2 regions of the Nocardioides conyzicola genome follow, and region 2 is predicted to be linked to the other one. Evidence: riboswitches for the same ligand, from Rfam matches in the RefSeq annotation. Region 2 holds a riboswitch; the other holds the start of a gene.

Region 1 (3,394 bases), on a different contig from region 2:
TTCGCGCCGAGCGCCTTGATCGTCGCCGTGTCAGCGACGCCGCCAGCCGTCGAGATCGTGACCCGGGTCGTGGCCGTCTTCGCGCCCAGCGCGATCGGGAACTGCGCCTCGCCGTTGGCGTCGGCCACGCGGGCGACCTTCTGGGTGCCGGCGGCTGCGCACAGGGTCTCGCCGGGAGCGGCACCGACGACGCCGACGCGCGGCTTGGTGCCGGCCTTGACGTACTCGGCGGTGAAGAGGGCGGAGACGCCCGGGCCGGCCGGCGCCCACTGCAGGACCGGGAGCGCCTGCGCGGTCGCTCGGCGGAACTGGTCCGCGGTCTCGGCCGCGATCGGGGTGGTGTCGACCTCGCTCAGCGCGGTGTCGTCGTACGCGATGGACCCGGTGTCGGCCGCGGCGTACGTCGTGCAGGATCCGGCATTCGTGACCTGGTGCGCGCGGACCCAGACGGCGGCCTTGGCGGCAGCCGAGGTGTCGCCCAGGGCGGCGAGCGCCGTGCCGGCGAGGCCGGTGCTGTTGGCGTTGGCCGCCTCGGTGGACGGGCCACCTCCGAAGGAGCCATCGGCCTTCTGGCTCGACTCGAGCCAGCTCTTGGCCAGTGCCAGCTTCTCCGCCACGTCGACGTCCGCGGACTGCGAGGTCAGCGCGAGGACGGCGATCGCGGTGGCGTCGGTGTCGGGCTGGCTCGTGGCGTCGCCTTCGCAGGTCTGGATCTCCGAGCTGCGGGACGGGAAGTCCAGCCGGAACCAGCCCGCGGCGCACTGCTGCTCGAGCAGGTAGTTGGTCACCGCACCGGCCTTGGGGCTGTCGGCGGCGACGAGCGCCTGCGCGGCGTAGGCCTGGCCGAAGGCGTTGGTGTCGCCGTACTCGTTGTTCTCGTCCACGACGCGCCCGTTGATCGGCGCGGTCGACCCCACCCGGCTCTCGAGCTCGGCGATCAGGTCGTGCCCACCGAAGTCGGCGGTGCTGCTGCCGGCCGCCTGGGCCAGCACGGCCGCCTTCGCGAGCGAGCCCGCGTAGAGCGTCGTCTGGCCCTCGTACGTCGAGGTGTACCACTCGTCGTGGGCGCGCGGCTCGATCGCGTCGGCGATGGCCGACACCGTGGCGTCATGGCCGCCGATGCGGTGCAGGCCGAGCGCGACGTCCGCGCTCAGGCCGAGGTCGTCGAAGTCGTACTGGTCGTTGTGGACGATCCCGCTGCTCAGCTGAGAGGTGAGCCAGGTGGCCGCAGAGTCGGCGGCGACGGGGTCGGTCCCGGCGGCCGAGGCGGTCCCCGGGGTGGCGGCGAGCGCCGCGAGGGCCAGTGTGGGGACGGCCACGAGGGCGGCCCCACGTCGTACGGAGCGAAGCATGGTGTCCTTCCCGCTGCTCAGCGGGAGGTGCTCGAGGATGCTCCTCGGGTCGCCACCCGCTGCTTTCCACGACAGCGATGTGATCAGGACGCGTCGTGTCGGGTGCTCCGGCTCGTCGTCGGCCCAAGGACCGACGACCCACGGTTGCGGGTCAGCGCCGGAATCTCACCGGCTTCCCCCGCCACGGGCGTGCGTTGATGTGCCCGCGCAGCATAACCCGGCCCTTCCCGGAGCCTGTGGTCGCCGCCAGATCCCGTCGAGTGACGTGAATCGGCCCTCAGAACGGTCTGCTGAGGGCGAATCCGCGTCACTCGACGCAGCAGGCGCCCCTCAGGACAGCTTCTCGAGGACCAGCTCGCGGACCCGGCCGGCATCGGCCTGGCCGCGCATCTCCTTCATGACCGCGCCGATCAGGGCGCCGGCGGCGGCCACCTTGCCGTCCCGGATCTTGTCGGCGACGTCCGGGTTGGCGGCGATCGCCGCGTCGACGGCGGCCGAGAGAGCACCCTCGTCGGACACGACGGCAAGGCCACGGGCCGCCACGATCTCCTCGGGAGTCCCCTCGCCGGCGAGCAGCCCGTCGAACACCTGGCGGGCGAGCTTGTCGTTGAGCGAGCCGCTGTCGACGAGTGCCTGTACGGCGGCCACCTGGGCGGGCGTGACGTCGAGGTCGGTGATGTCGAGACCGGCGTCGTTGGCCCGACGACCGAGGTCGGAGAGCCACCACTTGCGGGCCGCCTGCGGCGAGGCGCCGGCCGCGACCGTCTCCTCGATCAGGCCGACCGCGCCCGCGGCCACGACGTCACGCATCTCGAGGTCGGTGTAGCCCCAGTCGGTCTGCAGGCGGGCCCGCTTGAGCAGCGGGTTCTCCGGCAGCGTGCCGCGCAGCTCCTCCACCCACTCGCGCGACGGCGCGACCGGCACCAGGTCGGGCTCGGGGAAGTAGCGGTAGTCGTCGGCGTCGGACTTCTCGCGACCACTCGTCGTGACCCCGGTGTCCTCGTGCCAGTGCCGGGTCTCCTGCAGGATCGAGCCACCGGCGTCGAGGATGGCGGCGTGCCGCTGCATCTCGTAGCGGACCGCGCGCTCGACCGAGCGGAACGAGTTGACGTTCTTGGTCTCGGTGCGGGTGCCGAGCACGTTGGAGCCCTTCGGCGCCAGCGACAGGTTGACGTCGGCACGCAGGTTGCCCTGGTCCATCCGCGCCTCGGAGACACCGAGGGCGAGGATCAGGTCGCGCAGCTGGGAGACGTACGCCCGGGCCACGGCCGGCGCCTTCTCGCCCATCCCCCGGATCGGCTTGGTGACGATCTCGATGAGCGGGATCCCGGCGCGGTTGTAGTCGACCAGCGAGTGGTCGGCGCCGTGGATGCGACCGGTCGCGCCGCCGACGTGCAGCGACTTCCCGGTGTCCTCCTCCATGTGGGCGCGCTCGATCTCGACACGGACGGTCTCACCGTCGACGTCGACGTCCAGGTAGCCCTCGAACGCGATCGGCTCGTCGTACTGGCTGGTCTGGAAGTTCTTCGGCATGTCCGGGTAGAAGTAGTTCTTCCGGGCGAAGCGGCACCAGTCCGCGATCTCGCAGTTGAGCGCGAGGCCGATCCGGATCGCCGACTCGATCGCCTTGGCGTTGACCACCGGCATCGCGCCGGGCAGGCCGAGGCAGGTCGGGCAGACCTGGGTGTTGGGCTCGCCGCCGAAGACCGCGGGGCACCCGCAGAACATCTTGGTGTTGGTGTTGAGCTCGACGTGGACCTCCAGGCCCAGCGCCGGATCGTACGACGCCAGCACGTCGTCGAAGCCCACCAGGGTGTCGGTCATCGGGCTGCTCCTTCGAGGGTCGGGGCCTGGTCGAGCAGCGGTCCGCCCCACTGCTCGAGCAGGGCGGCCTCGAGGGCGGCACCGACCCGGTAGCAGCGGTCGTCGGCCAGCGCCGGCGCCAGGATCTGGAAGCCGGCGGGCAGGCCGTCCTCCTCGGCGAGGCCGCTGGGCACCGAGATGCCGGGCACGCCCGCGAGGTTGGCCGGGATCGTCGCGAG
Region 2 (3,394 bases):
GGACGACTTGCCGACGCCGGCGTGGAAGGCGACGACGTCGGCCGACGAGATCAGCCGGGCGGCCTTCAAGGTGATCAGCTCAGGGTCGCCCGGTCCGACACCGACGCCCCAGAAGCGTCCGGGCGCGGTGCTCACTCCGCCTCCTGGGCCAGCGCGTTGACCGCGGACGACGCCATCGCCGAGCCGCCGCGACGTCCGCGCACGGTCACGAACGGCAGGTCGATCCCGTGGTCGCGCCCGAACGACGCGAGCGCGTCCTTGGACTCGGCGGCGCCGATGAACCCGACCGGGCACCCGACGATCGCCGCCGGTCGCGGGCCGCCGTCGAGCACCATCTCGAGCAGGTGGAAGAGGGCCGTCGGCGCGTTGCCGATCGCGACCACCGCGCCGTCGAGCAGCGGCTCCCAGAGCGAGACCGCTGCCGCCGTACGCGTCGTGCGCCACTCGGCGGCCAGTGCCGGCACCCGCGGGTCGGTGAGGAAGCAGTGCACCTCGTTGCCGGCCGGCAGCCGACCGGCGGTGATCCCCATCGCCACCATCCGCGCGTCGGTGAGGATCGGCGCGCCGAGCATCAGGGCGGTCCGGGCGGCAGGCACCAGGTCGGGGTGGACGACCAGGTCGTCGACGAGGTCGACCTGCCCGGAGCCGTGGATCATCCGGACGGCGAGCTTCTCGGCCTCGGGAGGTACGCCGTCGAGGCGCGACTCACGCCGGATGGTCGCGAACGAGTCGACGTAGATCGCCGGCCCGTCGTCGAGGTAGTCGTAGCGCCGGGGAGGCCGGGCGAGCGCGCTCATGCCGGCACCAGGACGCCACGCCAGGGGGTGACGACGAGGTCGGCGTCCAGCTCGCCGAGAGCCGGGTCGACGATGCCGCCCACGGCCGGGACGTGCTCGCCGCCGGGGACGACGCCGTACGCCAGCGGGCCGGACGGCAGGGGGGTCAGCCGGTCGGGCGGCTGGACCGGCACCAGGAGCTCGGGGAGCTCGCCGACGTGCCACTCCGTGGTCCGGCTGCGCAGGAACGCACGCGCGAGCGCGACCAGCGCCGCGGGCGCATCGGTGAGGGGGAGGACCTCGCCCCACCGGCCGCCGACGCGGAGCTGCGCGGACCGCCCGTCGAGCGCCACCACGCCGAGGTCGACCGCACGGTCGAGCAGGTCGCCGCGGCCGTCGTCGAGCACGAAGAGGAAGCGTCCGGGCAGGCCCTCGAGCAGCGGGTCGGCGCAGAGCTGGCGGTCCAGCTCGGCCACGACCGGCCGCAGGTCGGCGCGGCCACCGGCGAGCCCGGTCTGGGGCGAGCACATCAGGTTGCGGGCCAGCTCGTGGCTGCGTGAGGGCAGCAGCCCGGTCGCCTCGATGGCGGCGACCAGCTCCGGCGTGATCTCGCCGAGGCCCCGCAGCTGGAGGTTGGCGCGTCCGGTGACGTGGACGTCGCCGTCGCCGTACGTCGTGGCCACCTGGCTCAACGCCCGCAGGCTGGAGGCGGGCAGCCTCCCGCCGGCGAGCCGGAGCCGGACGAGGTTGCCGTCCGCGGCGGCCCAGGGGCGGAACACGCCCGGGCACTGGTCGGGTCGGGTGCGGGTGTCGGGCACGGGTCCTCCGCGGTCAGGGGCTCGTGCGCGGAGCCCGCGGGGTTCCTCGCGGCAGGTGCCGTGAGGGCCAGCAGGTCTTCGGACTCGGGATCGACCGGTGCGGGACGCCTTCCCAGGCTCCCGGAGGAGCCCAGTGGCTGCGTGTCCCGACCGTCACCCATACCGCTGCGCGTCAGTCCCGGACTCTCACCGGGTTCCCTGACCACCGAGGTGGTACGACTGGCACCCCGGAGGCTACCGGATCGGATCGTCAGCCCTGGCACGGCGGCGCCTCCGCCCACCGGTCCGCGACGTGTGCCCGGGACGAGCGCCCGCCGACTCCTCAGGCACTTCTTCAACTTCTCGGGCTCTGCAGTGTCCCAGAAGTTCAGGGATCCCCGGTTGACCGGGTATCCCTGGGACTCCTGGGACTCACCCGGTGAACGCCACCAGGTGCCGCGCGAGCTCCGGGCCCTGGTCCTCCTGGAGGAAGTGGCCGCCGCCGCCGATGGTGGCGTGCGGCTGGCCGGCGGCTCCCGGGACGTGCTCCTGGAACCAGTGCTCGGCGCCACCCGTGATCGGGTCGCTGTCGGAGAAGAGCGTGACGAAGGGCTTCTCCCAGGTCCCGAGCACCTGGCGCGCGGCGAGGTTGGCGGCGCTGGCCGGGTCGTCGGGCGAGGTCGGCACCAGCGTCGGGAAGATCCGGGCGCCGGCCTTGTAGGAGTCGTCCGGGAAGGGCGCGTTGTACGCCGCGACGACCGCGGGAGGCGGCATCGTCACCACGCCCATGCTGATGATCGCGCCGAGGTCGAAGTCCGGCGTCGTCTGCGAGAACTGCTGCCAGGCCAGGAACGCCTCGCTCATCGGCTCGTGACCGGTGGGCAGGCCGGTGTTGCCGATGGCGACGCGGGCGAAGGCGTCCGGGTGCTCGGCGACCAGCCGGAGGCCGACCAGCCCGCCCCAGTCCTGGCCGAAGAGCGTGATGTCCTCCAGGCCCAGCTCGTCGAGCACCAGCGCCCGCACCCACTCCACGTGCCGCGCATAGCTGTAGTCGTCGCGCTCGGCCGGCTTGTCCGAGCGGCCGAAGCCGACGAGGTCGGGCGCGATGCAGCGCAGCCCGGCGTCGACCAGGACCGGGATCATCGTCCGGTAGAGGTAGCTCCACGAGGGTTCGCCGTGCAGCAGCAGCACGACCGGCCCGTCCGCAGGGCCCTCGTCGAGGTAGTGCATCCGCAGCGTTCCCCCGTCGCCGTCGGGCACCTCGGCGTAGTGGGGCGCGAAGTCGTAGCCGGGCAGCGACGCGAAGCGCTCGTCGGGCGTGCGAAGGACCTTCATCGTGTGCTCCCGGTGGTGGTGTCGGTGCGGCGCGCGAGCACGAGCCGGACCATCTCGCGGGCGACCATCGGGCCGGCGTTCTGGTTCTGGCCGGTGACGAGGTCACCGTCGACGACCCAGTGGTTGGCGAACGGGTCGCGGAAGCGGGTCGACGACTCGAAGAGCGCGCCGGCCTTGCGGAGCTCGGTCTCGGGGTGCTTCGGGGTCGAGGTGATCCTGAGCTCGCGCACCTGCTTGTCGGTCACCGCCGAGATGCGGCGGCCCTCGACGAGCGGGCGGCCGTCAGGGGCCTTCGCGTTGACGAGGCCGAGCGGTCCGTGGCAGACGCCGCCGATCACGAGACCTGCGGCGGCCGCCTCGGTCATCTGCTCGGCGAGCGGCTCGGAGTCGCCGAAATCGAACGCCGCACCCCAGCCGCCGGCGAGGAAGACGAGGTCGTAGTCGGACATGTCGACGTCCGCGATCGCGATCGAGTCCTGGAGCTTG

The links. A riboswitch is a leader RNA that binds a small molecule or an ion and turns the genes downstream of it on or off. The one in region 2 is predicted to bind cobalamin.
Region 1: another riboswitch for cobalamin. It lies ahead of ABEA34_RS01495 (prenyltransferase/squalene oxidase repeat-containing protein); the one in region 2 lies ahead of ABEA34_RS21030 (nitrite reductase).

What each region holds. Positions count from the first base shown of each region.
Region 1 is NZ_BAABKM010000001.1:299,242-302,635, forward strand. Features, by position in the region: gene ABEA34_RS01495 (prenyltransferase/squalene oxidase repeat-containing protein) at 1-1,319, opposite strand, end outside; cobalamin riboswitch at 1,433-1,582, opposite strand; gene gatB (Asp-tRNA(Asn)/Glu-tRNA(Gln) amidotransferase subunit GatB) at 1,683-3,176, opposite strand; gene gatA (Asp-tRNA(Asn)/Glu-tRNA(Gln) amidotransferase subunit GatA) at 3,173-3,394, opposite strand, start outside.
Region 2 is NZ_BAABKM010000004.1:256,936-260,329, reverse strand. Features, by position in the region: gene ABEA34_RS21040 (precorrin-2 C(20)-methyltransferase) at 1-135, opposite strand, end outside; gene ABEA34_RS21035 (precorrin-8X methylmutase) at 132-797, opposite strand; gene ABEA34_RS21030 (nitrite reductase) at 794-1,594, opposite strand; cobalamin riboswitch at 1,647-1,833, opposite strand; gene ABEA34_RS21025 (haloalkane dehalogenase) at 2,006-2,908, opposite strand; gene ABEA34_RS21020 (sulfatase-like hydrolase/transferase) at 2,905-3,394, opposite strand, start outside.